DNA from 4 places in the Streptomyces sp. NPDC096324 genome. Region 2 is predicted to be linked to each of the others. Evidence: riboswitches for the same ligand, from Rfam matches in the RefSeq annotation. Region 2 holds a riboswitch; each other region holds the start of a gene.
What was found. Region 2 has a riboswitch for cobalamin ahead of ACIQ7M_RS17940 (CbtB-domain containing protein). Riboswitches for the same ligand answer to the same signal wherever they lie in the genome.

Region 1: linked by a shared signal. The riboswitch ahead of ACIQ7M_RS00970 ((2Fe-2S) ferredoxin domain-containing protein) and the one ahead of ACIQ7M_RS17940 (CbtB-domain containing protein) in region 2 are both predicted to bind cobalamin.
Region 3: linked by a shared signal. The riboswitch ahead of ACIQ7M_RS16725 (ribonucleoside-diphosphate reductase subunit alpha) and the one ahead of ACIQ7M_RS17940 (CbtB-domain containing protein) in region 2 are both predicted to bind cobalamin.
Region 4: linked by a shared signal. The riboswitch ahead of metE (5-methyltetrahydropteroyltriglutamate--homocysteine S-methyltransferase) and the one ahead of ACIQ7M_RS17940 (CbtB-domain containing protein) in region 2 are both predicted to bind cobalamin.

What each region holds. Positions count from the first base shown of each region.
Region 1 is NZ_JBIWFK010000001.1:231,429-238,431, forward strand. It holds gene allB (allantoinase AllB) at 1-10, shown strand, start outside; gene alc (allantoicase) at 137-1,258, shown strand; gene ACIQ7M_RS00965 (3-oxoacyl-ACP reductase family protein) at 1,598-2,347, opposite strand; cobalamin riboswitch at 2,445-2,570, shown strand; gene ACIQ7M_RS00970 ((2Fe-2S) ferredoxin domain-containing protein) at 2,670-3,026, shown strand; gene ACIQ7M_RS00975 (tachylectin-related carbohydrate-binding protein) at 3,289-4,578, shown strand; gene ACIQ7M_RS00980 (hypothetical protein) at 4,784-5,011, opposite strand; gene ACIQ7M_RS00985 (hypothetical protein) at 5,182-5,490, opposite strand; gene ACIQ7M_RS00990 (LuxR C-terminal-related transcriptional regulator) at 5,649-6,644, shown strand; gene ACIQ7M_RS00995 (hypothetical protein) at 6,731-6,859, shown strand.
Region 2 is NZ_JBIWFK010000006.1:179,608-186,610, forward strand. It holds partial or broken gene ACIQ7M_RS17920 (phosphodiesterase) at 1-52, shown strand, start outside; gene ACIQ7M_RS17925 (LysE family translocator) at 80-703, shown strand; gene ACIQ7M_RS17930 (DUF6210 family protein) at 796-1,269, opposite strand; gene ACIQ7M_RS17935 (enoyl-CoA hydratase/isomerase family protein) at 1,504-2,568, shown strand; cobalamin riboswitch at 2,650-2,794, shown strand; gene ACIQ7M_RS17940 (CbtB-domain containing protein) at 2,835-3,056, shown strand; gene ACIQ7M_RS17945 (CbtA family protein) at 3,077-3,835, shown strand; gene meaB (methylmalonyl Co-A mutase-associated GTPase MeaB) at 3,942-4,925, opposite strand; gene scpA (methylmalonyl-CoA mutase) at 4,922-7,003, opposite strand, start outside.
Region 3 is NZ_JBIWFK010000005.1:589,423-596,425, forward strand. It holds gene ACIQ7M_RS16720 (ribonucleotide-diphosphate reductase subunit beta) at 328-1,356, opposite strand; gene ACIQ7M_RS16725 (ribonucleoside-diphosphate reductase subunit alpha) at 1,356-3,737, opposite strand; cobalamin riboswitch at 3,868-4,017, opposite strand; gene ACIQ7M_RS16730 (GNAT family N-acetyltransferase) at 4,070-4,588, opposite strand; gene mctP (monocarboxylate uptake permease MctP) at 4,736-6,346, opposite strand; gene ACIQ7M_RS16740 (DUF3311 domain-containing protein) at 6,343-6,606, opposite strand; gene ACIQ7M_RS16745 (GntR family transcriptional regulator) at 6,762-7,003, opposite strand, start outside.
Region 4 is NZ_JBIWFK010000006.1:405,516-412,518, forward strand. It holds gene ACIQ7M_RS18830 (MFS transporter) at 1-1,142, opposite strand, end outside; gene metE (5-methyltetrahydropteroyltriglutamate--homocysteine S-methyltransferase) at 1,304-3,622, opposite strand; cobalamin riboswitch at 3,789-4,031, opposite strand; gene ACIQ7M_RS18840 (DUF6228 family protein) at 4,103-4,369, shown strand; gene ACIQ7M_RS18845 (hypothetical protein) at 4,465-4,794, shown strand; partial or broken gene ACIQ7M_RS18850 (short-chain fatty acyl-CoA regulator family protein) at 5,195-5,480, shown strand; gene ACIQ7M_RS18855 (DUF2470 domain-containing protein) at 5,663-6,385, shown strand; gene ACIQ7M_RS18860 (MarR family winged helix-turn-helix transcriptional regulator) at 6,466-6,957, opposite strand.

The DNA.
Region 1 (7,003 bases), on a different contig from region 2:
TACGACCTGACCCCCCACCCCGCCCGAACCCCAGCCTCGACCCGACCCGATCCTCCCGCCCCGACCGATCCTCCAGCCCCGACCCGATCCTCCCGCCCCGCGGCGGCCCGACTCCCGAAAGGAACCCCTGATCACCGTGACGGCGACCCAGAGCTTCACCGGAGACGCGCACCCCTACGGCGGCGGTGACCCGTACGCGGACTACCGCACCGCCGACTTCCCCTTCACCCGGTACGCCAACCTGGCGGACCGGCAGCTCGGCGCGGGTGTGGTCGCCGCCAACGACGAGTTCTTCGCCCAGCGCGAGAACCTTCTCGTGGCCGGGCCCGCCGAGTTCGACCCCGAGCACTTCGGTCACAAGGGCAAGGTCATGGACGGCTGGGAGACCCGGCGGCGCCGCGGTGCCTCCGCCGAGCACCCGTGGCCGGCCGCCGAGGACCACGACTGGGCCCTGGTGCGGCTCGGCGCCCCCGGTGTGATCCGCGGGATCGTCGTCGACACCGCCCACTTCCGCGGCAACTATCCGCAGGCGGTGTCGGTCGAGGGCGCCTCGGTGCCCGGTTCGCCCTCACCCGAGGAACTCCTGGCGGACGAGGTGAAGTGGACGACCCTGGTACCACGCACACCGGTCGGCGGTCACGCCGCCAACGGATTCGCCGTCTCCGTCGAGCAGCGCTTCACCCACCTGCGGGTCAACCAGCATCCCGACGGGGGCATCGCGCGACTGCGGGTGTACGGCGAGGTCGTGCCCGACCCGCGCTGGCTGTCCGCCCTCGGCACCTTCGACGTGGTCGCCCTGGAGAACGGCGGACAGGTCGAGGACGCCTCCGACCTCTTCTACTCACCGGCCACCAACACCATCCAGCCCGGCCGTTCACGCAAGATGGACGACGGCTGGGAGACCCGCAGGCGACGCGACGACGGCAACGACTGGATCCGCTACCGGCTCGTCGCCCGGTCCGAGATCCGCGCCGTCGAGATCGACACGGCGTACCTGAAGGGCAACAGCGCCGGATGGGCCTCGGTGTCGGTGCGCGACGGAGACGCGGGGGAGGGGGAGTGGACGGAGATCCTGCCCCGCACCCGGCTCCAGCCCGACACCAATCACCGCTTCACCCTCGCCGCACCCGCCGTCGCCACGCACGCGCGCGTGGACATCTTCCCGGACGGCGGCATCTCCCGCCTGCGCCTCTTCGGCTCCCTGACGGAGGAGGGGGCGTCCCGCCTGGCGGCACGCCACCAGGAACTGGGCGGCTGAGCCGCCCAGTTCCGCAGCCGGGCGAACCGTCACCGGGGCCTACGCGGGGGCCGTCCCGGAGAGGGCCCCCGCGCTGCGGTCACTGGCCCGCACCCTAGGCAAGGGGCCCCGCCAGGGGGCTCATCGCGTGCGCTGCCCCGGCAGAGGCCGCCCCCCCCGCACGGGCCCCTCGGCATGCGCTGCCCCTCGGCGTTGGCTGCCCCTCGGCCGGACTCGCTCCCACGGCCGGGGGTCCCCCCGACAGGGGCTGCCCTTTGTACGGAGCTGGTCCCCCGGCAGGGGATCTCCCCGGCATGGGCTGCCCCGCCCGCAAGGGCGCCCGCACCCGCGCTCCGGTCCTCACGCCGCGTGTCCGCCGTCCACCGCGAACTCCGCCCCCGTGACGTAGGCCGCCTCGCCGCCCGCCAGATACGCGACGATCGACGCGACCTCTTCGGCGGCGCCGAAGCGGCCCACGGCGGTCATCGCGCTCTGACCCGCCGCGTAGGGGCCGTTCGCCGGGTTCATGTCCGTGTCGACGGGGCCGGGATGGACGATGTTGGCGGTGATCCCGCGGTCGCCGAGTTCCCGCGCCAGTGCCTTGGTCAGGCCGATCAGCGCGGACTTGCTCATCGCGTAGAGCGTCCCTCCCGGACCGGGGACGCGCTGGGTCATGCAACTGCCGATCGTGACGATCCGCCCGCCGTCCCCGAGGTGCGGCGCGGCCGACCGGGAAGCCAGGAAGACCCCCCGGACATTCACGTCGAGCACCCGGTCCACGTCCGCCAGGGTCAGGGATGCGAGCGGACCCAGCACCCCCACCCCCGCGTTGTTGACGAGGACGTCGAGCCGCCCGAACTCCGCGACGACCCTGTCCGCCACCGTGCCGGCCTCCGCCGCGTCGGAGGCGTCCGCCCTCAGGGCGAGTCCCCTGCGCCCGAGCGCCTCGACACCCCGTACGACGTCCTCCGCGGCCTCCTTGCCGCTCACATAGGTGACGGCCACGTCCGCGCCCTCGCGGGCCAGCCGCAGCGCCGTCGCGGCCCCGATGCCCCGGCTCCCGCCGGTCACGAGGGCCACCTTGCCGTTCATGTCTCGCTGAGAAGTCATGGACCCATCCCAGCCGTTCGAGCCGTGTGGCGCTGGCGGCCAACGGACACCGACATCGGTGGATGACATGATGATCGACGACATAGGGCGACGGCGGAACGAGGAAGCCGGTGTGAATCCGGCGCGGTCCCGCCACTGTGACCGGTGACTGCGCTGCGGCAGGCCACCGCCCCGACCGGGGCGGGGAGGCGGAGCGTTCAAGGATCCGGGAGCCAGGAGACTCACGCGGTCGCCTCCTCGAGCGACACCGGGGCGGATCTCCCCGGGAGGGGAGTGGTGTGCCGTGCCCGAGACACCTTCGGAAGAGACACCGGGGGAGCCCGTGGTGGGCGGACCCGTTCCGTGCCGGGTCGTCGTGTGCCGGGACTGCTGCTGCGGCAGTCCCAAGGTGACCGGAGTGGATCACGCCGCACAGACCGCGCGGCTGCGCGCGGCGGTACCGGTGCGCGTCTCCGAGTGCCTCGACGTGTGCGACCAGGCCAACGTCATCGTCGTACAGCCGTCCGCCGCGGGCCGGGCCGCCGGCGCACGGCCCGTCTGGCTCGGACTCGTCAACGACCCCGACGCGACCGAGGACATCGTGGCCTGGGTGCGCGCCGGCGGTCCCGGACTGGCTCCGCCGCCGGACATCCTCGATCTGTACACCTTCACCCCACCGAGGCGCCCGGCGGATTCCTGAAGCCCGCGCACCTCACGTGGAACGACCGGCCCCGGGGCACCGAGCGTGACGTCCCGGGGCTTTCCGATGCCCTGTCAGGACGTAACAGGCCAAGGACGTTTGCGTCCAGCCGATCTCTCTTCCACCCCTCGTGACCTGCGGCGAAAGTAGTTCTTGCCACCGGGAGATCCGCCCGGGACGACCTCCACGGCTGCACCTGCAGGGCAGCCGGGCGGTCGGTGACGTGCCTTCGCCCGTTCGACTTCACACCGCAGGAGAGATCATGAAGTTCAGCCACGCCGTCCGCCGTACCACCGCAGCAGTCGCCGCCGTCGGCGCGATGTCCCTCGGCATGGTCGCGACCACCGCCGGCGCCGCGCACGCCGTCGCCTCGTGCTCCGGTGACGTGTCGGTGTACGGCACGCTGGCGGACGGACGGCTGACGTACACGCAGATCGCGCCGGACACGGGCAACCGCGTCAAGACGCTCATCGGCCCGAACCTCGGCTTCACGCCCAAGGCGATGGCGACGCTCAACTTCAACACGGTCCTGGTCACGTCCACCACCGGCGACCTCTACCGGGTCGACATCCAGACGAACAACACCTCCCTCGGGGTCGCGGGAGTCGTCAAGATCTGGGACGGCGGCTGGACCTTCGACAAGATGGTCTACGACGGAGCCGGACACCTCTACGGAACCGTCGACGGCCAGCTCCACCAGTACGTCGTCTCGCAGCCCAAGCCCGCGGGCTCGGCCCACATAGGCCAGCACGTCGTGATCGACACCGGCTTCGTCCTCAAGACGCTCGCCGCGGCCGGCGACGACCGCATCGTCGCCTCGACCGCGGACGGCCGGCTGCTCAGCTACAAGATCAACGGAGTGAACGACTGGGACCTCTCGGTCCTCAAGGCGAGCGGCTGGTCGGCGGTCGACTCGCTCTCCTCGCCGGGTGGCGGCCTCTACTACGGCCGCACCAACGGCGGCATGTACTGGTACTCCGACGCCGACCCGACCGACGGCGACGGCAGCGACGTCACCTACCACTCGGACGACCCGGTGGACGCCTCCGGCTGGACCCAGAGCCTGCTGTCGGCCTACGCGAACAACTGCGCCTACGTGCCGTCGGCGCCGCCGAAGTCCGTCCAGGGCGGCACCATCTACCGCAGCGAGGTCATGGACCGGGCCAAGAACTGGTACTCCCGCAACGTCCAGTACGACCAGGGCGCCTCCGCCGTGGACGTCGATGGCGACCACTCCTACCGCACCGACTGCTCCGGCTTCGTCTCCATGGCCTGGCACCTCACCAACTCCCTGACGACCGAGACGCTTCCCAGCGCGAGCACGCAGATCAGCAAGGCCGACCTCCTGCCCGGTGACGCGCTGAACGACTACTCCGAGCACGCCGTCATCTTCGCGGGCTGGAAGAACCAGGACACGGGCACCTTCTACTACTACTCCGAGAGCAGCCCGGCGACGGACATGAACTACTCGACCGCGAACATCAACAGCGGTGACATCAGCGGCCACCCGGCCTCGGACTACGTCGCCCTGCGCTACAAGAAGATCGCCTGACGCCCCACCCGACGCCTCGAAGGCCCCGCCGATCCCCGGCGGGGCCTTCGGGCGTCCGTACGCCCCACGCCCTTGGGGATGTCCGTCCTGGCCGTGCTCCGGCCCACGCCGAAAAGGGCGGCGCCTCCTCGGGTCGAGGGGGCGCCGCCCTTTCAGGTCGACGGGACGCGGCCGCTGCGCGTGGCTGTGGGACGCGGCGGGCGGCCTACTGCCAGCCGGCGTCGGCCGGAGCGACCTGCCAGCCGGCGTCCGTCGGAGCGACCTGCCAGCCGGCGTCCGTCGGAGCGACCTGCCAGCCGGCGTCGGAGGCGAGAACGGAGGAGGCCGGAACCGCGTCCGCCGTGGACCGGTGCGTGACCACCGGGGCGGCGAGAGCCGCGGCGACGACGAGGGAGGAGACCGCGGCGGCCTTGGCGATGCGGGTACGAAGCATGGCTGTTTCCGTTCCTTCCGGGACGAGATGCGGTGTCCGGCCTGCCGTCGCGCCCCGCGGTGGCGCTCTGCTCGGCCGGTGACTCATAGGTTCGTCGCGGCTCAGGCCAGAGGAAAGGGTTCACGGATGGACGGAAGCGGCCTTGGACCGATGCGTCCACGGGGGCCGCTTCAGTCCACCGTCTGCGGTTCGAAGGCCAGAGGCATCAGCGGCACTCCGGCGCCGGTCGGCCGCGCCGCTGCCAACTGCGGTACGGCGCGCAGCAGTCGACGGGTGGCCCGTACCGCTCGTTCCTCCGCCTCCTCCAGCGCATCGGCCAACAGGTAGAAGCCGAGCGTGAGTTCGCAGGAAGAGACGGCATGCACGGCGACGTGCTCGACACCGTCGCGGGGGACGATCGCCGATCGCACCAGAGTCCTGATGTTCTGCGGCAGTTCGTCGCCGGACGGCAGTTCCAGATATGTGTGGACCAGGTACATGCAATCCAGAATCTCAACGGGATACGCCAACAAGTCGGCCCGTGCGGTGGCCAGTTGAGTCCATGGCCGCTTTGGTCCTCCCCCCTGTGACGATCCCCGGTCCTCTGCGAAGATCATCGTGGGACAGGGGAGGGTCTGTGGAATCTGGGGGGAACCTGATGCTGACCGCGCTTGGACTCGATGCCGCCGCGGAGACGGTGTATCGCGCCATGCTCAGAAGTCCGGCCGCCGGTGTCGCGGCCCTCGCCGATGCCGTGGGGCTGCCCGGGGAAGAGGTGCGCGACGCCCTTGACACGTTGAGCGAGTTGGCGCTGGTGCGCCCCGCAGCGGGGGACGCGGGCCGGCTCCGGGCCGTCTCCCCCGACATCGGCATGGAGATCCTCATGGGCCGCCAGCAGGCCCAGTTGGCGGCCCAGCAGCAGCGCCTCGAATCCTCCCGGGCCGCCGCGGCCCAGCTCATCTCCGAGTACGCCGAGCTCCGCCCGGCCACCAGCCATCCCGGGGTGGAGCAACTCGTCGGCCTCGACCAGATACGCGACCGGCTGGCCGTACTCACCCGCGAGGTGCGCGAGGAGTTCCTCGCCTTCGCCCCGGGAGGACCGCAGACCGCGGAGAACATGGCCGCGTCCCGGCCGCTCAACGAGGACCTGCTCGGTCGCGGGGTGCGCATGCGCACGATCTACCTCGACAGTGTCCGTACCAACCGACCCACCGTCGAACACGCCACCTGGCTGGCCCGGCTGGGCGGCCGGGTCCGCACGGTGCCGTCCCTGCCGACCCGGATGATCCTCATGGACCGGCTCACCGCCATGATCTCGGTCAGCAGCGACGACACCGCCGCCGGCGCCGTCCTGCTGACCGGCCAGGGCACCCTCACCGCCCTGTGCGCGCTCTTCGAGACCACCTGGGAATCCGCCCAGCCGCTCGGCGAGACCGTCCCCACCGACCCGAACGGACTCACCGGCCAGCAGACCACCACCCTTCGGCTCCTGGCCGAGGGCCACACCGACGAGGCCATCGCCAAACGGCTCGGGGTCTCCCACCGCACGGCCCGCCGGATCGCCTCCGAACTGATGGAACGCCTCGACGCCCGCAGCCGCTTCGAAGCCGGCGTACGAGCCGTCCAGCAGGGCTGGCTGCCGCCGCGCCCCTGAACCGTTGCCCAGACGCCCACACCTCCGACGGCACCGGTCGTGCCTGTCGTGGCCGGTGGATCTTGAGGGTGGCGGAGGGGCGGGGCGTGGGCGGGGCCGACGGCGGCGGCCTGGTGTTGTTCTGCACGGGCGGCGACGGAACGTGGTCGGTGTTGTTCGGCCGCTCCGCCGCCGGCGAGCTCGTCTCGGTCGTGGTGGTCAGGTCGTACCTCTAGGTCGGACACGATCTCGGTGTCCGGATGGTCCGGGCGGTCCGGACCGTCCTTGATGCCGGGGGTCGCAGGTGCCCCTTCACGCTTGCCCCGCAGGTCGTCGCACTTCATCCGGAACTCTTCGCTCCGCCTCCCGCGTTCTCACGG
Region 2 (7,003 bases):
CATCCTGTCCGACGACCGGCGCCTGACCACCCACTACCGCGTCGTGCTCTGATCCCCGCCCGCACGGTCCGGAGGCATCGTGGTCCATCCCTACGCCGTCGCCGGGTTCCTGGTGGCGCTCCTTCCCCTGATCGCCACCCCCGGAGCCAGCCTGGCCCTGCTGATCCGGCATGTCACCGGCAGTGGCGCCCGTCGGGCTCTTCCCGTCATCCTCGGCACGGTCACCGGCCTGTACATCCATGCCACCCTCGCCATTGCCGGCCTGTCGGCCCTGGTCATGCACTCCAGCCTGGCCTTCTCCGGCGTCAAGCTCATCGGTGCCGTCTACCTCATCGGCCTGGGCATCTGGACATGGCGTTCCGCCACACCGAACGCGGCACCCGTCCCTCACCGCCAACCTCTACCGAAGGAGTCGGGCTCGGTCTACGCCCAGGCATTGCTCGCCAACGTCCTCAACCCGAAGGCGGCGGCCATCTACTTGACCCTGGTCCCCCAGTTCATCGCACCCGACCAGCCCTTCGGCGGCCAGATCCTCACCTTGGCCACCGCCCACGCGCTGCTGATCACACTCTGGCTCGCCGCCTGGACCCTCCTCGTCCTGCGTGCCTCACAGGCCCTGCACAAACCCCGCTTCAAGCGAACCGCCGCCAAGGCCACGTCAGCGGTCCTCGTCGCCATCGGCGTCCGGAGCGCCATGACGTAGGCCGAGAGCCGTGTCGGCAAACGACACGGTGGTCCGGCCGAGCCTCCGGCGATCGGTGTCACCCATCCGGTCAGGTCGGTCCTGGGCGAACGTCAGTCGGAGTTCTGCCAGACGAGAAACCCCTGCCCGTCCGGAGTCAGAACGGGAATCCAGGCTTCGTCGGCCTCCGCAAGTCGGGACTCGTCGAGAACCAGCGGAGTGGGCAGTACGTCCTCCTGGTTGGCCGACCCCCAGATGCACAGGTCGGCGACCTCCCGGCGTAGCCGGTCGAGCAGATTCTGCGGCCAGTTGAACTGTCTTGATCCGCAGCCCTTGAGCTCACCGACGAACAGATCGCTCAAGCCGGCGTCCGCACCGGGGACGTAGAAGGGCAGCAGATAGCCCTCCTGCTCGTAGGGAATACAGCCGTAACCTCCGCCTTGAGTCCGGTAGATGACGCCAGTCGGTGCGGCCACCACGACGAACATCCACCCGGATCCGGTTTCGTCGTTGTCGAGGAAGACGCGTCTCTTGCCGTCGGCCACAGCCCTGCCCTTCCTGTGCGTCGCTCCATCGGCATCAGTCATGGGAGCACCCTCGCACGGGCAGGTGCGCGGCCGGCCTGCCCGGCCCGCCGATGCTGGGCGAGGCCGGAGAGGGCTGGGCGCGCGGTCGTTCGATCACAGGTGGTTGCGGTGGGTACGGTGGCGCGGAGGCCGTCGTGACCCGCGGGCCGGCCGGAGCGTGGAAGGAACCACCGAGATCATGTGCGCCATCGTGACCCGCCGCCCGAGCGGGGTGTCCGGATGAACGGCACCCCGATGCCCGGAGCGGAGGAATCCGTCCTGCTGCGCACCGAAGGACGGGCCGGCCACATCGTCCTCAACCGGCCCAGGGCGCTGAACGCCCTGAACCACGCGATGGTGCGCCGGATCGACCGGGCGCTCACCGCCTGGGAACACGACCCCGCCGTCGAGACCGTCGTCATCACCGGCGCCGGGGAACGCGGCCTGTGCGCGGGCGGCGACATCCGGGTCGTCCACGACGACGCGCGCGACGGGGACGGCACCGCGTCGGCCGCGTTCTGGCGCGACGAATACCACCTCAACGCCCGTATCGCCCGCTACCCCAAGCCGTACGTGGCGGTGATGGACGGCATCGTGATGGGCGGCGGAGTCGGTGTCTCGGCGCACGGCAGCGTCCGGATCGTCACCGAGCGCTCACGCGTCGCCATGCCCGAGACCGGCATCGGTTTCGTCCCCGACGTCGGCGGCACCCGTCTGCTCGCCCTCGCCCCGGGCGAACTCGGCACCCATCTCGCCCTGACAGGCGCCTCGATCGGCGCCGGGGACGCGCTGCTGTGCGGCCTCGCCGACCACTGTCTGCCGTCCTCCTCGCTCCGACGGTTCCTGTCCGACCTCGCGGAAGGGTCCGTGGCCGAGGCCCTGGCCACTCACGCGCGGCCCGCCCCGCCGGCCGAACTCGCCGAGCGGCGCGAGTGGATCGACGCCTGCTACGGCGCCGACACCGTCGAGGAGATCATCCGGCGGCTCCTCGCGGCCGACGACCCGGCCGCCAAGGAGACGGCGGAGATCCTGCTCGGCAACTCGCCCACCGCCCTGAAGGTCACGCTGGCCTCCCTGCGCCGGGCCCGGCGGCTCGGATCGCTGGAGCGGGTGCTCGACCAGGAGTACCGCGTCTCCTGCGCCGCCCTGTCCGCACCCGACCTGGTGGAAGGCGTCCGGGCCCAGATCATCGACAAGGACGGCGAGCCGCGCTGGTCCCCGGCCACACTCGCCGAGGTCACCGACGCCGACGTCGAGCGCTTCTTCACACCCCTGGGCGAACGCGAACTCGGCCTGTCCGACGGCGAGTCCGGCACCTGAACGGACCCGGGGCGGCACTGAGGACCGGCGCGTCACCTGGGACGAGAGGAAGATCACCCCGGTCGGCGCGGTCTTGGCCAGAAACGCGCCACGCGGTACGGTCGGTCCGATATCGATGACGTCAAGACGGAAGCCGGCGGAAATCCGGCACGGTCGCGCCACTGTGAACGAGACGTCCCAGCCACGCTGGGCCTCGTGAGTCAGACCCGTAGGCGTCATCCTGTGCACCACCGAGATGGGACGCGAACTCCCGAGGAGGTCCTGCCATGGCGCAGACCGTCGCTCCGCCGACAGCCACCACCCCCGCTCTCCCCGCCAAGCTGCCGATCGGTGCGATCGTCCCCTGGGCGGCCTTCTTCGGCATCCTGATGCTGGTCCTGCTGTACTTCGTCGGCGCCGAACAGGGCGCCACCTCCGTCGTCTCCGGCGAGGACGTCCACGAGTGGGTGCACGACGCCCGCCACCTGCTCGGCTTCCCCTGCCACTGACGCGAGGGAGAGCGCTCATCATGAACTCCGCAACGGTAAGAAACCTCCTCGTACGCGGCATGCTCGCCGGCCTCGCGGCCGGTGTACTGGCCCTGGTCGTCGCCTACTTGCTCGGTGAACCGAGCGTCGACAGCGCGATCGGCTTCGAGGAGGCCCACTCCCACGCACACGGGCACGAGGTCGAACTCGTCTCCCGCAGCCTCCAGTCCACCGCGGGCCTCGCCACCGGCGTCCTGGTCTACGGCGTCTCCTTCGGCGGAATCGCCGCGCTCGCCTACTGCTTCGCCCTCGGCCGAGTGGGCCGCTTCGGCCCGCGCGCGACCGCGCTCCTGCTGTCCGGGACCGCGCTCCTGGCCGTGTACGTCGTGCCGTTCCTGAAGTACCCGGCCAACCCGCCGTCGGTCGGCGACCCCGACACCATCGGCAAGCGGACCACCCTGTACTTCCTGATGATGGTCCTCAGCGTGCTTCTCGCGGTGGGAGCCACCATCCTCGGCAAGCGCCTCGCGCCCAGCCTCGGCACCTGGTACGCCACCGTGGTCGCGGTGGCCGCCTTCGCCGTCGTGATCGGACTCGCCTACGAGTTCCTGCCCGTCATCAACGAGGTGCCCAAGGACTTCCCGGCCACCCTGCTCTGGCGGTTCAGGCTCTCCGCCCTCGCCATCCAGACCGTCCTGTGGGCCGGATTCGGCCTGGTCTTCGGCGAGTTGGCCGAGCGCATGCTCAACCCCAGGCCCGCGACAGCTCCTTCGGGCCGATCCGTTCCCGCCGCGAACTGAACCACCGGCACACACACGACAGGCCCCCGGATCTCTCCGGGGGCCTGTCGTGTTGTGGGTCCGAGCGGTGGCCGGGCTCCGACCTGCCCCGCCACCGCCGTTCGCGTCAGCGGCCCTCGCCGCCGAAGACCTTCAGAATCCGCTCCGCCGCGAGCGTCGCCGTCAACCCGCCCTCGCGGACCTGCCGTTCGAGGTCGGGGGCGACGGCCCGTACGGCCCGATCGGCGTGCAGACGGCCGAGCAGCTCGTCCCGGACCATCGTCCAGGTCCAGTCCACCTGCTGGTCACGGCGCTTCTCGGCGAGACGGCCGGTCGAGTCGAGCAGCACCCGGTGCTGCTCCAGACGGTCCCAGAGCGTGTCCAGACCCGCCGACTCACGGGCGCTGCAACTCAGCACCGGCGGCGTCCAGGCGGCGTCCTTGCCGTGCATCAGCCGCAGCGCGCCCGCCAGTTCACGCGCTGCCGACTGCGCGTCACGCTCGTGCGGGCCGTCCGCCTTGTTGACGGCGATCACGTCGGCCAGCTCCAGGACACCCTTCTTGATGCCCTGCAACTGGTCCCCGGTACGCGCCAGCGTCAGCAGCAGGAAGGAGTCGACCATGTTCGCGACCGCCGTCTCGGACTGGCCGACGCCGACGGTCTCCACCAGCACCACGTCGTAGCCGGCCGCCTCCATCACCACGATCGACTCGCGGGTCGCCTTCGCCACCCCGCCGAGCGTGCCGGCGGTGGGGGAGGGGCGGATGAACGCGGCCGGGTCCACGGCCAGACGCTCCATACGCGTCTTGTCACCGAGGATCGAGCCGCCCGTACGGGTGGAGGACGGGTCGACGGCGAGCACCGCTACCCGGAACCCGAGCGAGGTCAGCATCGTGCCGAATGCGTCGATGAACGTCGACTTGCCCACGCCCGGCACCCCGCTGACGCCGATCCGCCGGGCCTTCCCGCTGTACGGGAGCAGCTCGGTCAGCAACTCCTGTGCCAGCGCCCGGTGCTGGGGCCGGGTGGACTCGACGAGCGTGATGGCGCGGGCGACCAGCGCCCGCTTCCCGTCGAGCACACCCTTGACATAGGTGTCGAGTGGGATCACAGGTCGTGCCCGAGGTCGGCAGAGAGCCGCTGGACGAGGTCGTACGCCGCGTCCGGGATCACCGTCCCGGGCGGGAAGACCGCAGCGGCGCCCATCTCCAGCAGCGTCGGCACGTCCTGCGGCGGGATGACCCCGCCGACCACGATCATGATGTCCTCCCGGCCCTCCGCCGCGAGTTCCTCGCGCAGCGCCGGTACGAGGGTGAGGTGCCCGGCGGCCAGCGACGAGACGCCCACGATGTGCACGTCCGCCTCCACCGCCTGACGGGCGACCTCACCCGGCGTCTGGAACAGCGGGCCGACGTCGACGTCGAAGCCCAGGTCGGCGAAAGCGGTCGCGATCACCTTCTGGCCGCGGTCGTGACCGTCCTGGCCCATCTTGGCGACCAGGATGCGCGGGCGCCGGCCCTCGGCCTCCTCGAACGCGTCCACCAGCGTGCGGGTACGGTCCACGGACGGGGACTCCCCTGCCTCGTTGCGGTACACCCCGGAGATCGTACGGATCTGGCCCGCGTGCCGCCCGTACACCTTCTCCAGGGCGTCGGAGATCTCACCGACTGTGGCCTTCGCGCGGGCCGCGCGCACCGCCAGCTCCAGCAGGTTGCCCTCGCCGGCCGCCGCCCGTGTCAGATCCTCGAGCGCGCCCTGGACCTCCCGGTCGTCGCGCTCGGCGCGCAGCCGGCGCAGCTTCTCGATCTGCTGCGTGCGGACGGAGGAGTTGTCGACCTTGAGGACGTCGATCTGCTCGTCGGTCTCCACGCGGTACTTGTTCACGCCGATGACCGGCTGGCGGCCGGAGTCGATGCGGGCCTGGGTGCGGGCCGCCGCCTCCTCGATCCGGAGCTTCGGGATGCCGGCGTCGATGGCCTGTGCCATGCCGCCCGCCGCCTCGACCTCCTCGATGTGCTGCCAGGCCCGGCGGGCGAGGTCGTACGTCAGCTTCTCCACGTAGGCGCTGCCGCCCCACGGGTCGATGGCCCGGGTCGTACCGGACTCCTGCTGGATCAGGAGCTGGGTGTTGCGGGCGATCCGAGCGGAGAAGTCGGTGGGCAGGGCGAGTGCCTCGTCCAGCGCGTTGGTGTGCAGCGACTGGGTGTGGCCCTGGGTGGCCGCCATGGCCTCCACGCACGTACGCGTCACGTTGTTGAACACGTCCTGAGCGGTCAGCGACCAGCCGGACGTCTGTGAATGGGTGCGCAGGGAGAGGGACTTGGCGTTCTTCGGGTCGAACTGCCGGACCATCTTGGCCCACAGCAGGCGCGCCGCCCGCATCTTGGCGATCTCCATGAAGAAGTTCATGCCGATCGCCCAGAAGAACGAGAGCCGCGGCGCGAACGCGTCCACGTCCAGGCCCGCCTCGCGGCCCGCCCGGATGTACTCCACACCGTCCGCGAGGGTGTACGCCAGCTCCAGGTCGGCCGTCGCGCCCGCCTCCTGGATGTGGTACCCGGAGATGGAGATGGAGTTGTAGCGCGGCATCCGCTGCGAGGTGTACGCGAAGATGTCGGAGATGATCCGCATCGACGGCTTCGGCGGATAGATGTAGGTGTTGCGGACCATGAACTCCTTCAGAATGTCGTTCTGAATGGTTCCGGCCAGCTTCTCGGGCGGTACGCCCTGCTCCTCCGCCGCCACGATGTAGAGCGCCAGCACCGGCAGCACGGCGCCGTTCATCGTCATCGACACGGTCATCCTGTCCAGCGGGATGCCGTCGAAGAGCTGACGCATGTCGTAGATGGAGTCGATGGCCACGCCCGCCATGCCGACGTCGCCCGTCACCCGGGGGTGGTCGCTGTCGTAACCGCGGTGCGTGGGCAGGTCGAAGGCGATCGACAGGCCCTTCTGGCCCGCGGCGAGGTTGCGGCGGTAGAAGGCGTTGGACTCCTCGGCGGTGGAGAAGCCCGCGTACTGGCGGATCGTCCACGGCTGGTTGACGTACATCGTCGGGTACGGGCCGCGCAGATACGGTGCCATGCCCGGGTACGTGTCCAGGAAGTCGAGGCCCTCCACGTCACGGCCGGTGTACAGCGGCTTGACCGCGATGCCCTCCGGCGTCTCCCAGAAAGCGTCACCGGCGCC
Region 3 (7,003 bases), on a different contig from region 2:
GTGGCGCCATGGCCGGAAGTGGGGTTCTCGGCGCTCTGAAACGGCAGCCTGTGACGCGCGTAGCACGAACAGGGAGGGACACGTCATGGGCATGCCAAATCAGTCGTCCCGGTGTGCCGCGGTGCGTGGCGTGGCGGGACGGCCAGAACGTAACCGGGGGGAACGACGTGCGAACAGCCGTGCCGGAAGAACTTTGCCGCTCCATGGACGGGGATTGACACGGCGATTGGAGGCACGGGGGCAGTACGTGACGAAAGCCGGGCCGCAACGGGCGGCCCGGCTCTCATCGGTGACGGACGGTCAGAGCGACCGGAACCGCCGGAACGGTCAGAAGTCCTCGTCGAAGTCGACGGTGCCCTCCACCGCGACCTGGTACGCGGACGGCCGGCGCTCGAAGAAGTTGGTCAGCTCCTGGACACCCTGGAGCTCCATGAAGGAGAACGGGTTCTCGGAGCCGTACACCGGCGCGAAGCCCAGCCGCTGGAGGCGCTGGTCCGCCACGCACTCCAGGTACTGCCGCATCGAGTCGGTGTTCATGCCCGGCAGGCCCTCGCCGCACAGGTCGCGGCCGAACTGCAGCTCGGCCTCGACGGCCTCGCGCAGCATGTCCGTCACCTGCTCCTGGAGCAGGTCGTCGAACAGGTCCGGCTCCTCCTTGCGGACGGTGTCGACCACCTCGAAGGCGAAGCTCATGTGCATCGTCTCGTCGCGGAACACCCAGTTGGTGCCGGTCGCCAGGCCGTGCAGCAGACCCCGGCTGCGGAACCAGTAGACGTACGCGAAGGCCCCGTAGAAGAAGAGCCCCTCGATGCACGCGGCGAAGCAGATCAGGTTCAGCAGGAAGCGGCGGCGGTCCGCCCTGGTCTCCAGCCGGTCCATCTTCTCGACCGAGTCCATCCACTTGAAGCAGAACTGCGCCTTCTCGCGGATGGAGGGGATGTTCTCGACGGCCGCGAAGGCCGCCGTGCGGTCCTCCGGGTCGGGCAGATAGGTGTCGAGCAGCGTCAGATAGAACTGGACGTGCACGGCCTCCTCGAAGAGCTGACGGCTCAGGTACAGCCGCGCCTCGGGGGAGTTGATGTGCTTGTACAGCGTCAGCACGAGGTTGTTCGCCACGATCGAGTCGCCCGTCGCGAAGAACGCGACCAGCCGGCCGATCATGTGCTGCTCACCCGGCGTCAGCTTCGCGAGGTCGGCGACGTCCGAGTGGAGGTCGACCTCCTCGACGGTCCAGGTGTTCTTGATCGCGTCCCGGTAGCGCTCGTAGAAGTCCGGGTAGCGCATGGGACGCAGGGTGAGTTCGAAGCCCGGGTCGAGCAGGTTTTTCTCGGATGCAGCCTTCTCGGTGGAGCTCATTACTGGCAGGCCTCGCAGGACTCGGGGTTCTCAAGGGAGCAGGCGACGGCGTCGGGGTCGGCGGCCTGCTGGACGGGGATGACGGTCTCGGGTCGCGCCTGCGCCTGGGCCGCGCGGGCGATGCGCGTCGCCGGGCGCGAACGCAGGTAGTACGTCGTCTTCAGGCCCGCCTTCCAGGCGTAGGAGTACATCGAGGAGAGCTTGCCGATGGTCGGCGTCTCCAGGAACAGGTTCAGCGACTGGGCCTGGTCCAGGAACGGGGTGCGGGCGGCGGCCATGTCGATCAGGCCGCGCTGCGGGATCTCCCACGCCGTGCGGTACAGGTCGCGGACGTCCTGCGGGACCCAGGTGAAGCCCTGCACCGAGCCGCTGGACTCGCGCAGCGCCTCACGGGTCTGCGCGTCCCACACGCCGAGCGCCTTCAGCTCGGCCACCAGGTACGAGTTGACCTGGAGGAACTCGCCGGAGAGCGTCTCGCGCTTGAACAGGTTCGACACCTGCGGCTCGATGCACTCGTACACGCCCGCGATCGAGGCGATGGTGGCGGTCGGCGCGATGGCCAGCAGCAGCGAGTTGCGCATGCCGACCGAGGCGATCCGCTCGCGCAGGGCCGCCCAGCGCTCCGGCCAGTTCAGCTCGACGTCGAAGTGGTCCGGGTGCAGGACGCCACGGGCGGTACGGGTCTTCTCCCAGGCGGGGAGCGGTCCGTTGCGCTCGGCCAGGTCCGCGGAGGCCTCGTACGAGGCGAGCATGATCCGCTCGGCGATCCGGGTCGACAGGGCGCGGGCCTCGGGCGAGTCGAACGGGATCCGCAGCTTGAAGAAGACGTCCTGAAGGCCCATCGCGCCGAGGCCGACCGGACGCCATTTGGCGTTGGAGCGGCCCGCCTGCTCGGTCGGGTAGAAGTTGATGTCCACCACGCGGTCGAGGAAGGTCACCGCGGTGCGCACGGTCTGATCGAGCCGCTCCCAGTCGATGTCCCCGCCGGTCACGAACGCGCCCAGGTTGACCGAACCCAGGTTGCAGACCGCCGTCTCCCCGTCGTCCGTGACCTCCAGGATCTCGGTGCACAGGTTCGAGGAGTGGACGGTGTGACCCGGCTCCGCCGTCTGGTTGGCGGTGCGGTTGGCGGCGTCCTTGAAGGTCATCCAGCCGTTGCCGGTCTGCGCGAGGGTGCGCATCATGCGGCCGTACAGATCGCGGGCCTGGATGGTCTTCCGGGCGAGGCCCGCCTCCTCGGCCTTGCGGTAGGCCGCGTCGAACGCGTCGCCCCACAGGTCGACCAGTTCCGGCACGTCGGCCGGGGAGAACAGCGACCAGACGCCGTCCTCGTTCACCCGGCGCATGAACTCGTCCGGGATCCAGTGCGCGAGGTTCAGGTTGTGCGTACGCCGGGCGTCCTCACCGGTGTTGTCGCGCAGCTCAAGGAACTCCTCGATGTCGGAGTGCCAGGTCTCCAGGTAGACCGCCGCCGCACCCTTGCGCCGGCCGCCCTGGTTCACCGCGGCCACCGAGGCGTCGAGCGTCTTCAGGAACGGGACGATGCCGTTGGAGTGCCCGTTGGTGCCGCGGATCAGCGAACCGCGGCTGCGGATGCGGGAGTACGACAGGCCGATGCCGCCCGCGTGCTTCGACAGGCGAGCCACCTGGTGGTAGCGGTCGTAGATGGAGTCCAGCTCGTCCAGCGGGGAGTCGAGGAGGTAGCAGGACGACATCTGGGGGTGCCGCGTACCGGAGTTGAAGAGCGTGGGGGAGGAGGGCAGGTAGTCGAGACGGCTCATGAGCCGGTAGAGAGCCGCGACCTCGTCCACCGAACGGGCGGTGTCGTCCTCCGCGAGACCGGAGGCCACCCGCAGCATGAAGTGCTGGGGCGTCTCTACGACCTTGCGGGTGATCGGGTGCCGCAGCAGATAGCGGGAGTGCAGCGTGCGCAGTCCGAAGTAGCCGAAGCGGTCGTCGCCCTCGGCGTCGATCAGCGTGTCGAGACGGTCCGTGTGCAGCTCCACGAACGCGGCCGTACGGTCGGCGATCAGGCCTTCGCGGTGGCCGACGGCGACCGACTCGGAGAAGGTGGTGACGCCCTGGGAGGCGGCCTCCGCGGCGATGGTGATCGCGAGCAGACGGGCGGCCAGCCGCGAGTAGGCGGGGTCCTCGGAGATGAGACCCGCGGCCGCCTCGGTGGCCAGTTCGCGCAGCTCGGCCTCGTCGGCGCGGGCGGACCGGCCGCGCAGCGCCGCCCCGGCGACCCGGCCGGGGTCGGCGTCGGGGAGGTCGGCGGTCAGATCCGTCAGGGTCCGCAGCAGCGCGGTCCCGGGACCGTCGGTCTCCACCGGGGCCTGCGGCGCGGTCACTGAAGCCGGATCGGCTGGCGCGATGGTCACGTGGGCTCTCCTCGCTCGGCACGGGGCCTTGCGGGCGGGCAGGGGCACACGGGAGCGCTTTCGGGCAGCAGCGCACCGCGTCCACCGGCCCATTCCGCGAGGCCCGGACGTCGTCGGCACCCGGGCCGGACGGCCGGGGCGCGCTGTCGGCAGGTCCTCGGACTGACGCGAGTACGGGCACACGCAGACGCGAACACGCACAAGTACACCGTTGCGGGACAGTTCCGGATTCGCACCGGATTCCCCTGCGGCGACAGCGACCATGAGCATACATCTTGTGCCGGGCCTCGGGACTGCCCCCACATGTTGTGTCCGCTCGGTGTCCGAGAGCGCTACGGAGCGTGCCGGAACGTCAACTCGTAAGTGAGCAGCCGGATGTCGTCGAGCTCCGGAAGGGGGTTCCAGTCGCGGTCCGGGGTGCGGGTGAAGCCGACGCGCTCGTAGAGGCGGTGGGCGCTGTGCATGGTGCGCTGGGTGGACAGCACGAGGCGCGCGCAGCCCTCCAGGGCCCGTGCCCGTGCGACGCAGGCGCGCACGAGGGCCTCACCGGCGCCCCGGCCACGCGCCTCCCGCGCGACCGCGAGCATCCGGATCTCGGCCTCACCGTCGCGCGCCGAGTCGGCCATGGGGCCGCCGTCCGCCGCGAAGGTCACAGTGCCGAGCACCCGGTCCCCCTCGGCGGCGACGAGCACCTCGGCGACGGCCGCGCGCCCCGCGACGTCCCGCAGCCTTCCGAGGTACGCGTCGCTCTCCCCGAAGTCGAGCAGCCCGTCCCCGAGGTAGGCACGGGCCGCGATCTCGCCGATGACGGGGTACTCCTCGGGCCGTGCCGGCCGGATGACGATGTCCATGCGGGCGAGTGTGCCCGACCGGCACGGCGACGGGCCGCCGGTTTTCCTCCGGCGGCCCGTCGTTCTGTGGCTGTCGCGAGAGCCGGCCCGCGGGCCTGCGTGACCCACAGGTCCGGGCCTGTGGGCCGGGACCGGTCCCGGCGTCTCCTAGTGGCTCGCGTCCGCCGTCGCCGGCGGGAGTTCCGTCTCGACGCCCGTGTCGCCCGCGTCGGCCGTGTAGTCACCGGGCGAGGTCTCGTCCACGCCCTCCGGGGCCTTGAGCGCCCTGAGGACGAAGGTCAGGACGACGGTCACGGCCACGTTCAGGACGAACGCCGTCAGACCGATGTAGCCGATCTCCCCGATGCCGGGGATCTCCTTCGAGCTGCCGCCGAAGTGCTTCTGCGTCGGGGAGGCCACCCCGTAGGCGGCGATCGTGCCGTACAGCATGCCGACCGCCCAGCCGCCCAACAGCGCCCAGCGGTGGAACCAGCGGGTGAAGAGACCGCCCACCAGCGAGGGGAACGTCTGGAGGATCCAGATGCCGCCCAGCAACTGGAAGTTGATGGCGACGGTCTTGTCCATGGTCAGGACGAAGACCAGCGCGCCCACCTTCACCAGCAGCGAGACCAGCTTCGAGACCCGGGTCTCCTGCCGTGGGGTCGCGGCCGGGTTGATGAAGTCCTTGTAGATGTTGCGGGTGAAGAGATTCGCGGCCGCGATCGACATGATGGCCGCCGGGACGAGCGCGCCGATGCCGATGGCGGCGAAGGCGACGCCCGCGAACCAGTCGGGGAACATGTTCTCGAAGAGCTGGGGGATGGCGAGCTGGCCGTTGGTGACCTTCACGCCCGCCGCGATCGCCATGAACCCGAGCAGGGCGAGCAGGCCCAGCATCAGCGAGTACAGCGGCAGGATCGTCGTGTTGCGGCGGATCACCTCCCGGCTGCGGCCGGACAGCGTCGCGGTGACCGAGTGCGGGTACATGAACAGCGCCAGCGCCGAGCCGAGCGCGAGGGTGGCGTACGTCCACTGGCCCGCCTCGGCGGGGACGATCCCGCCGGCGCCCGCGGCCGTGTACTTGGCGCCCGCCGCCTTGAAGATCTCGTCGAAGCCGCCCAGCTTGATCGGGATGTAGATGATGGCCACCGCGATCACGATGTAGATCAGGGTGTCCTTCACGAACGCGATCAGCGCGGGGGCCCGGAGCCCCGAGGAGTAGGTGTACGCGGCCAGCACGCCGAAGGCGATGAGCAGCGGCAGGTCCTTGACGAACCAGTTGGTGCTGTCGCCGCCGCCCACGCCCATCACGTCCAGGACGGCCTGGATGCCGACGAGTTGGAGCGCGATGTACGGCATGGTGGCGAGGATGCCCGTGACGGCCACGGCGAGGGACAGGCCCTTGGAGCCGAAGCGGCCGCGCACGAAGTCCGAGGTCGTCACATAGCCGTGCCGGTGGGAGACCGACCACAGGCGGGGCAGGAAGGTGAAGATCAGCGGATAGACCAGGATCGTGTACGGCACCGCGAAGAAGCCGGCCGCGCCCGCCGCGTAGATCGCCGCCGGCACGGCGACGAAGGTGTACGCCGTGTAGAGGTCGCCGCCGAGCAGGAACCAGGTCACCCAGGTGCCGAAGGACCGTCCGCCCAGGCCCCATTCGTCGAGGGTGTGCTCGTCGGCGGCCCTGCGCCAGCGGGCGGCCAGGAAGCCCATGACCGTGACGGCCAGGAAGAAGAAGATGAAGACGCCGAGAGCGACGCCGTTCACACCGTCGTTCACGCTCCCGCACCCCCCTTCGCGGAGGTGCGGGCCCGCTGGTCACGCCGCCACAACTGGTAGGCGATCACCGTCAGCAGGGTGGAGAGGGGTACCCACAGCAGTTGGTACCAGTAGAAGAACGGGACACCGATGAACGCCGGGTCGGTCTTCGTGTAGGAGCCGACCCACAGCATCGCCACGAAGGGCGCGAGCAGACAGAGGGCGATCACCACGCGTACCGGTGTCACCACTGGTGGTTTCACTTCGGGTAGGTCTGACATCGTGCGACTCCGTCCCCTCGTCGATCACCTGGGTAACGCGCAGGCAATCTAGGGGACGGTCCGGCTTTAGGGAACACCGCAGCACGGCGGCCGGTGTGGAGGGTTGGTGTCGGGCACGGGGACGTGCCCCGTGCCCGTGGAGTGCCCGGTGCCGCTCAGTCCTGCGGGCGCTTGAGGCGGGCGACGAACTTGTACCGGTCGCCCCGGTACACCGAGCGCACCCATTCCACCGGCTCGCCCTGCCGGTCGAGGGAGTGGCGGGAGAGCATCAGCATGGGCAGGCCCACGTCGGTGCCGAGCAGTCCGGCCTCGCGCGGGGTGGCCAGCGAGGTCTCGATGGTCTCCTCGGCCTCGGCGAGGTGGACGTCGTACACCTCGGCCAGGGCGGTGTAGAGAG
Region 4 (7,003 bases), 230 kb from region 2:
CCCGTCAGGGCGAACAGGGCTCCTACGACGTACCAGCCGGGGCGGCCCCAGGTGATGCACAGCGAAATGAGCAACGCCGGCCCCAGGCCCTCGGCCAGTCCGGTGCCCAGACCGAACACTCCCAGGTACTGGCCGGTGGCGTGTGGCGGGGCGAGGGCGAAGGACACCTCGAAGGCGGCGGCGGAGTGCCACAGTTCGCCGACGGTGTGGATCACCACCGCGGTGAGGAGCACCGTCGCGGCGGCCCAGCCGGGTATGCCGGCGGACAGGGAGATCAGTGAACAGGAGACGAGAAAGGCAACGCCCGCACGGCGGTAGGCGTGTCCGCCGGCTGTGGGGGAGTCCACGGTGCGGCTGGCCCGCACCTGGAGCACCACGACCATGAGGGTGCCGGTCAGCATGGTGCCCGAGATGAGCCAGTGCGGGGCCGTGGTGGCGCCGACCAGCCAGAGAGGGATGGCCACGGTGAGCACCTTGAACTGGATGGCCATGACCCCGTCGAGTGCGGTGAGCAGCAGGTAAGGGTGGTCTCTGAGGGCGATCCAGCGAGGGCCGCCGGTGCTGGACAGGGGCGTGACCGGCGGCAGCGCGACGAGGAACGCCGCGGAGACCACGAAGGCGATCGCGTTGCCGAAGACCATGAGCTGATAGGCGGTGAGCGTGCCGGCCTGGACGACCAGCCCCGCTCCCACAGCACCGAGGGAGACGCCGACATTGGTCACCGCGCGGAGATAGGCGCGGAACTCCTGCGGTCGCTCGCCTCCGAAGTGCCTGATGAGTGGACTGTGGGCGGCCTTCCCGGCCGCCTTGGCTCCGGCGGCCGTGGTGACCGCGAGAAGGAACGACCAGTAGCCGTCCACCAGCACGAAGCCGGCCGTGGCCAGTGCCTGGACCACCAGGGTGGTGGCGTAGACGCCGCGTGCTCCGTACCGGTCGGCCAGATGACCGACCGTGACACCCAGGGCGAGGGCGACAAGTCCGGCGGTGCCGAGTCCGAGTCCCACTTGACCCGCCGGAAGATGAACGGCCTCCGTGAAGTACAGCACCCCGGCGGTCAGATACAGGCCGCTGCCAACGGTATAGACGAAGTTCGAGACCGCGAGGACGCGCTGCGGTCCGGCGTTGGGGACTAAGCGGGGCATGGCACGGCTCCACGTCACAGACGGCCGGTAAGGACCCCGCAAGCTTGTTGCATATTACTTGCAAGAACAAGAGGTATGCAGAACTGGGCCACTCCGGGGCCGGGGGACGGCGGGTGCGCCGTACCCCGGCCCCAGGGGCCTACCGGCTGTAGGGCCTGCGGTCAGTGGCCGGAGAGTTCCTCGCGGACCTCGCGGGCGGCGGCGACCAGGTTCTCCAGTGAGGCGCGGGTCTCCGGCCAGCCGCGAGTCTTCAGGCCGCAGTCGGGGTTGACCCACAGCCGCTCGGCGGGAATGGCCTTCAGTCCGGTGCGCAGCAGTTCGGCGGCCTCCGCCGTGCTCGGGACCCGCGGGGAGTGGATGTCGTACACCCCGGGCCCGGCCTCGCGCGGGTAACCGTGCGCGGCGAGTTCGCGGGCGACCTGCATGTGCGAGCGGGCGGCCTCGAGGCTGATGACGTCGGCGTCGAGGTCGTCGATGGCCTGGACGATGTCGCCGAACTCGGCGTAGCACATGTGGGTGTGGATCTGCGTCTCGGGCCGCACGCCACCCGTGGTGAGCCGGAAGGCCTCAGTGGCCCAGGCCAGGTACGCCGGGCGGTCGGCGCCTCGCAGCGGCAGGGTCTCGCGGAGGGCCGGCTCGTCGACCTGGATGACCGAAGTCCCGGCCGTCTCGAGGTCGTTGACCTCGTCCCGCAGAGCGAGGGCGACTTGGCGGGCGGTGTCGCCGAGGGGCTGGTCGTCGCGGACGAAGGACCAGGCGAGCATGGTGACCGGGCCGGTGAGCATGCCCTTCACCGGCCGGGAGGTGAGCGACTGGGCGTACGTCGTCCAGCGCACGGTCATCGGTTCGGGCCGGGAGATGTCCCCGGCCAGGATCGGTGGACGGACGTAGCGCGTGCCGTAGGACTGCACCCAACCATGCTGTGTGGCCAGGTATCCCGTCATCTGCTCGGCGAAGTACTGGACCATGTCGTTGCGTTCGGGTTCGCCGTGCACGAGAACGTCCAGGCCGGCCTTCTCCTGGAAGGAGATGACCTCCTGGATCTCCGCCTTGATGCGCTCCTCGTAACCGGCCGCGTCGATACGTCCCTTGCGCAGGTCGGCGCGGGCGGTGCGCAGTTCGCCGGTCTGCGGGAAGGAGCCGATCGTGGTGGTCGGCAGCAGAGGCAGGCCGAGATGGGCGCGTTGGGCCGCCGCGCGCCCGGCGTAGGGCTGGGGGCGGCGGCCGTCGGCGTCCGCGACGGCTGCGGTGCGGGCCCGTACGACGGGGTCGTGCGTGATCGGCGAGTTCACCCGCGAGGCCAAATCAGCTCGGTTCGCGGCGAGTTCACCCGCGATCGCGTCGGTGCCGAGGCCGAGTCCCTTGGCGAGGGCGACGATCTCGACGGTCTTCTGCCGGGCGAAGGCGAGCCAGCGCAGGAGCTGCGGGTCGATGTCCCGTTCGGCGGTCGTGTCGAGCGGGACGTGGAGCAGGGAGCAGGACGCCGACACGTCGACCCGGTCGGCGAGACCCAGCAGGGTGCCGAGGGTGGCGAGGGACTTGGCCAGATCGTTGATCCAGATGTTGCGGCCGTTGACGACGCCGGCGACCAGCCGCTTGCCGGGCAGGCCGCCCGCGGTCGCGAGGGCTTCGAGGTTGGCGGCCCCGGCGTCGGTGAAGTCGAGGGCGAGTCCGTCGACGGGGGCCTTGGCCAGTACCGGCAGGGCGTCGCCGAGCCGGTCGAAGTAGGAGGCGACCAAGAGCTTCGGCCGGTCGGTCAGGGAACCGAGAGCGTGGTAGGCGTGCGCGGCGGCGTCCAGTTCGGCCGAGGTGCGGTCCTGGACGAGGGCGGGCTCGTCGAGCTGAATCCACTCGGCTCCGGCCGCGCGCAGGTCGGCGAGGACCTCGGCGTACACCGGCAGCAACCGGTTCAGCAGGGTGAGCGGCTCGAAGTCGGCGGGCACGCCCGGGGCGGGCTTGGCGAGCAGCAGGTAGGTGACCGGGCCGACCAGTACCGGGCGGGCGCCGAGCCCGAGGGCGAGAGCCTCGTTCAGCTCGGCGACCTGCTTGGTGGAGTCGGCCGTGAAGACGGTGTCCGGCCCCAACTCGGGCACCAGGTAGTGGTAGTTGGTGTCGAACCACTTGGTCATCTCCAGCGGTGCGACATCCTGCGTGCCGCGGGCCATGGCGAAGTAGCCCGCCAGGTCGTCCGCCTCCAGGGCGGCCCGGTGGCGGGCGGGGATCGCGCCGACCATGACGGTGGTGTCCAGGACGTGGTCGTAGTACGAGAAGTCACCGGTCGGGACCTCGTCGATACCCACGTCGGTGAGCCGGCGCCAGTTGGCGGCGCGAAGGTCGGCGGCGGTGCGGTGGAGGGCGTCGCCGGTGACGCGGCCCTTCCAGTAGCCCTCGATCGCCTTCTTCAGTTCCCGGTCAGGTCCCTGGCGGGGGTAGCCGTACACGGTGGCCCGTGCTGCCGCGGTCGCGGACTTCGCTGTCACGGAAATCTCCTTCGCGAGATATCTCCTTGGGATCCCGGCAACGGGACGCGAGCGCGAAGGGGTGACGAACCGGGCGGAACCGATCTCGCGCGGAGCAGCGCGATCTTCCGTCCGACATGTACGCCGACCCGCCCACGAGGTCACCGGGATGTCCGCGCACGATTCCTTTCGCGCGCGGGCAACGGGCAGGTCTTCGGACTCACGGGCACGTCTCCTCGTACACACTTCGTACGAGCGATACGAGACACCTACTGGCCGTCGCTTCCCAGACCCTGTTCGTCGGGTCCAGTGCGTATGACGGCGGTCGTTCCCGCTCACCGCTGCGGGGCAGTCCCGGATTCCCACCGGGTTCCCTCTTACGACGCATCCCGCCTGGCGGACGGGGCGAACCAGCTGCACGGCCCAGCCTAGGGCAATCCACCCGCGCGGCCGATCACATCCGGCATTCGGACGGTGAGGTGGGACACGGGAGCGGCGTCCGTGGGACGCGGCGACGGTGGGAAACGCGTCCCCTTGCCGAAGACTTCCGAGGCTGGGAAGGAGTGCGCACCTGGCACTCCCTGCTACGCCCTGACCCTCTCAGCGGAACACCACCCTGGTGGCCACATCCAACCGACCTGGGGCATCCGTGACCGAGCACCCTCCGAGGAACGGCAGTTCGAGACCAACACGGTGCACGCAGCGGGGGAGGTCATGCGCAACCTCACCGCTGAAATCCGCACGTTCATTGCGGGCGTCGCGGAGTAGCTCGAAACTGTCCCGCAACCCGGGGCTTCTTCCCGGCGCTGGGCCTTAGCCGGTATTCCCGGGCCTGTGACCGTGTGCTGTGGCAGTCTTCCAGCATGCCGGCAGAGCTGAGAGAACACGCAGGTCGTCACTTCGCCATCCAGTTCCACTACGCCTTGCCCGACGACTCCTGGGCTGTGGAGCTGAGCGAGGCCGTGCCTGCGCCGGCCGCGTGGGCTGAGACGACCCATCTGCCTGGGCCACCCTTCCTCGCGGCGCTCGTCCCCGACGAGGACCCTGACCTGGAGCCGACCGTCCGCATCTACAGCCCCGACGGGCACACCATCCCCTACGAGATCATGCAATGGTTCATGGAGGAGGTGGCCGACCAGGTGGAACGCTGCCGCATCGCGTTCGAGCAGGGTGAACCCGAAGCATTGAAATGATCACGCAGCGGCTGGTGTGATCACGGCGTCGGAGCCGTCCTGATCCGGCGGTAGTGACAGCCCTAATCCGGTGGTAGCGACATCCCTGCGAGACGTACGCGCCGGCTGTTCCGGCAGCAGAGGTTGGTCGCGATGACGGTCACGTGGGTGTCGGGCTGACTCCTTGAGTCGTCCGGGGACTTGATCCCTGTATTCAGAGGTGATGCCCGACGCTCTCGCGACCGCCATCATCGTCAACACTGCTCGCTTGATCACTCGTTGGTATCTGTGGTGCGAGCCCGCCGCATGGTGACCCCTCGCGATGCCCGAGCCGCTTCAGCTCCAAACGCAGACCGGGGCCCGTGCGGTGAGCTGGTGCCACGAACAGCTAGAGGTGGCGGACCGACCTCGTGTCGAGTCCTTGTGGATCGCTCGGGCCATCACCCGCCGCCGTGGGGGTGGGGCGAGCCCGGGAGGACCTTCGCCGTCAGGCTCGGCTGCGAGATCCGCCACGCCCATCGGCTCGGCTATTCCGACGGGGTCGACCTCGCCAACGCCTCCGCCGCCACCCCCATCGGCATGGGCTGCCGCGTCTGCGAACGCCTCGACTGTCCCCAGCGCGCGGCACCGCCCTCGGCCGGCCCCTGCGGATCGACCAGAACGCCAGCACGTTCGTTCCGTACCCAGTGACCGATCAATCGAACTGACGGTATGACGGGCTTGATGGCGCCCCGAAGCCGGGCGGGCCATGTCCGAGGCCGGCGCACCCGGTGCCCATGCGGAATCGACGTGCAGTCGTGAGGGTGATGGCGATTCCCGGCGAGACAGCCGACCCTTCGACGGGTTAGGTTAGGCAAACCTAACTAGCCTATTCGTTCCGGAGGTCCGGATGCGTCGTACCCCAATCCGTAACACTGCGCCGACGGCCGTCGAGCGCGTCCGCTCGATCCTGGCCGCCGCCCATTCCATGACGGTGGTGTGCGACGGGCGGTACGAGGAGGTCCGGCGGCTCGACGGGACCGGTGCCATGGGTCATTTCCACCTGCACGCCCCGTTCGAGGGCGCCGGTGCCGGTGTCGGTGTCGGTGTCCGGACGAGCGGCCGGATCCCTGTCCGGCTCGAACTCACCGACATCGCCCCCACTCCCGTACGCGACCGTCTGCGAGCCCGTGTCACCCTGACCGGCCTGCTGGCCCGGCCGCACGACCCCGACTCCGCGGAGAGCACGTGCATGGAGTTCGGGCAGGGAATGCTCGAGGATGCCTCGGGGTGTTCGTACGTGACGCTCCACGAGCTGGAGGCGACGGAGCTCGACCCGCTGGCGACCAGTGAGGCCGGCATGCTGACCCACCTCGTCGACGAGCACGCGGAACTCGTGCCCCTGCTCCTGCGCCTGGTCCGCCCTGTCCCGGACGGCGGCGTGCTGCGCGCGCTCCCGGTCGGAGTCGACCGCTACGGCCTGACGCTGCGCCTCGAGTACGGGCGTACCCACCGTGACGTCCGACTCGCGTTCAAGACGCCCGTACGGCACGTCGACCACGTCGGACCCCAGATCCACGCGCTCCTGTCCGAGGCCCCCCGCGTCTCCCACACGGGCCGCCTGTTGACCTGAACCGTCGGGCCTGAGTGGTCATCGTCCGCAACCCACCCGCATGCCCAAGTCGCCGTGGGGGGCAGGGCCCTGCTGCATGCTCAGGGCGAGGAAATTGCCGTGGACGAGGACGGCCGAGGTCGCCGTTGCGCCAGCACGACGGCCGACGCCAGCTCGGTGAACCGTGCCCGCTCGGAGGGTGTGAGTCCCTCGGTGAGTGCCGAAATGCGCCTGCCGATCTCGGCGGTACCCCAGTCGGTGAGGTCTTTGCCGTCGTCGGTCAGGGAGACCAGGACCGCGCGGCCGTCATGCGGAGACGGCGAGCGCTTCAGCAGGCCGCGCTTCTCCGCGCGAGTGACCAGGCCCGTCATCGAGGACTTGTCGAGGCCGAGGACCGTGGCCAGTTCGAGCATGCCGGCGGTGCGACCCCGCAGTACCCCCAGCAGCCGGACCTGAATGACCGAAAGTCCGCGCTCGGCGCCCACTTCACCCAGGATCCGGTGCACCGCGAAGGACAACTGCACGAGGGCGTCCACCGTGTCGAGCGAGGCTTCGCCTGCGGCCGGGACGGGCGGTTCGGGATCGGGGGCCATGGGGGCACCTTAGCTTGCATTAGTTGGCGGCACAAACTACATTGCG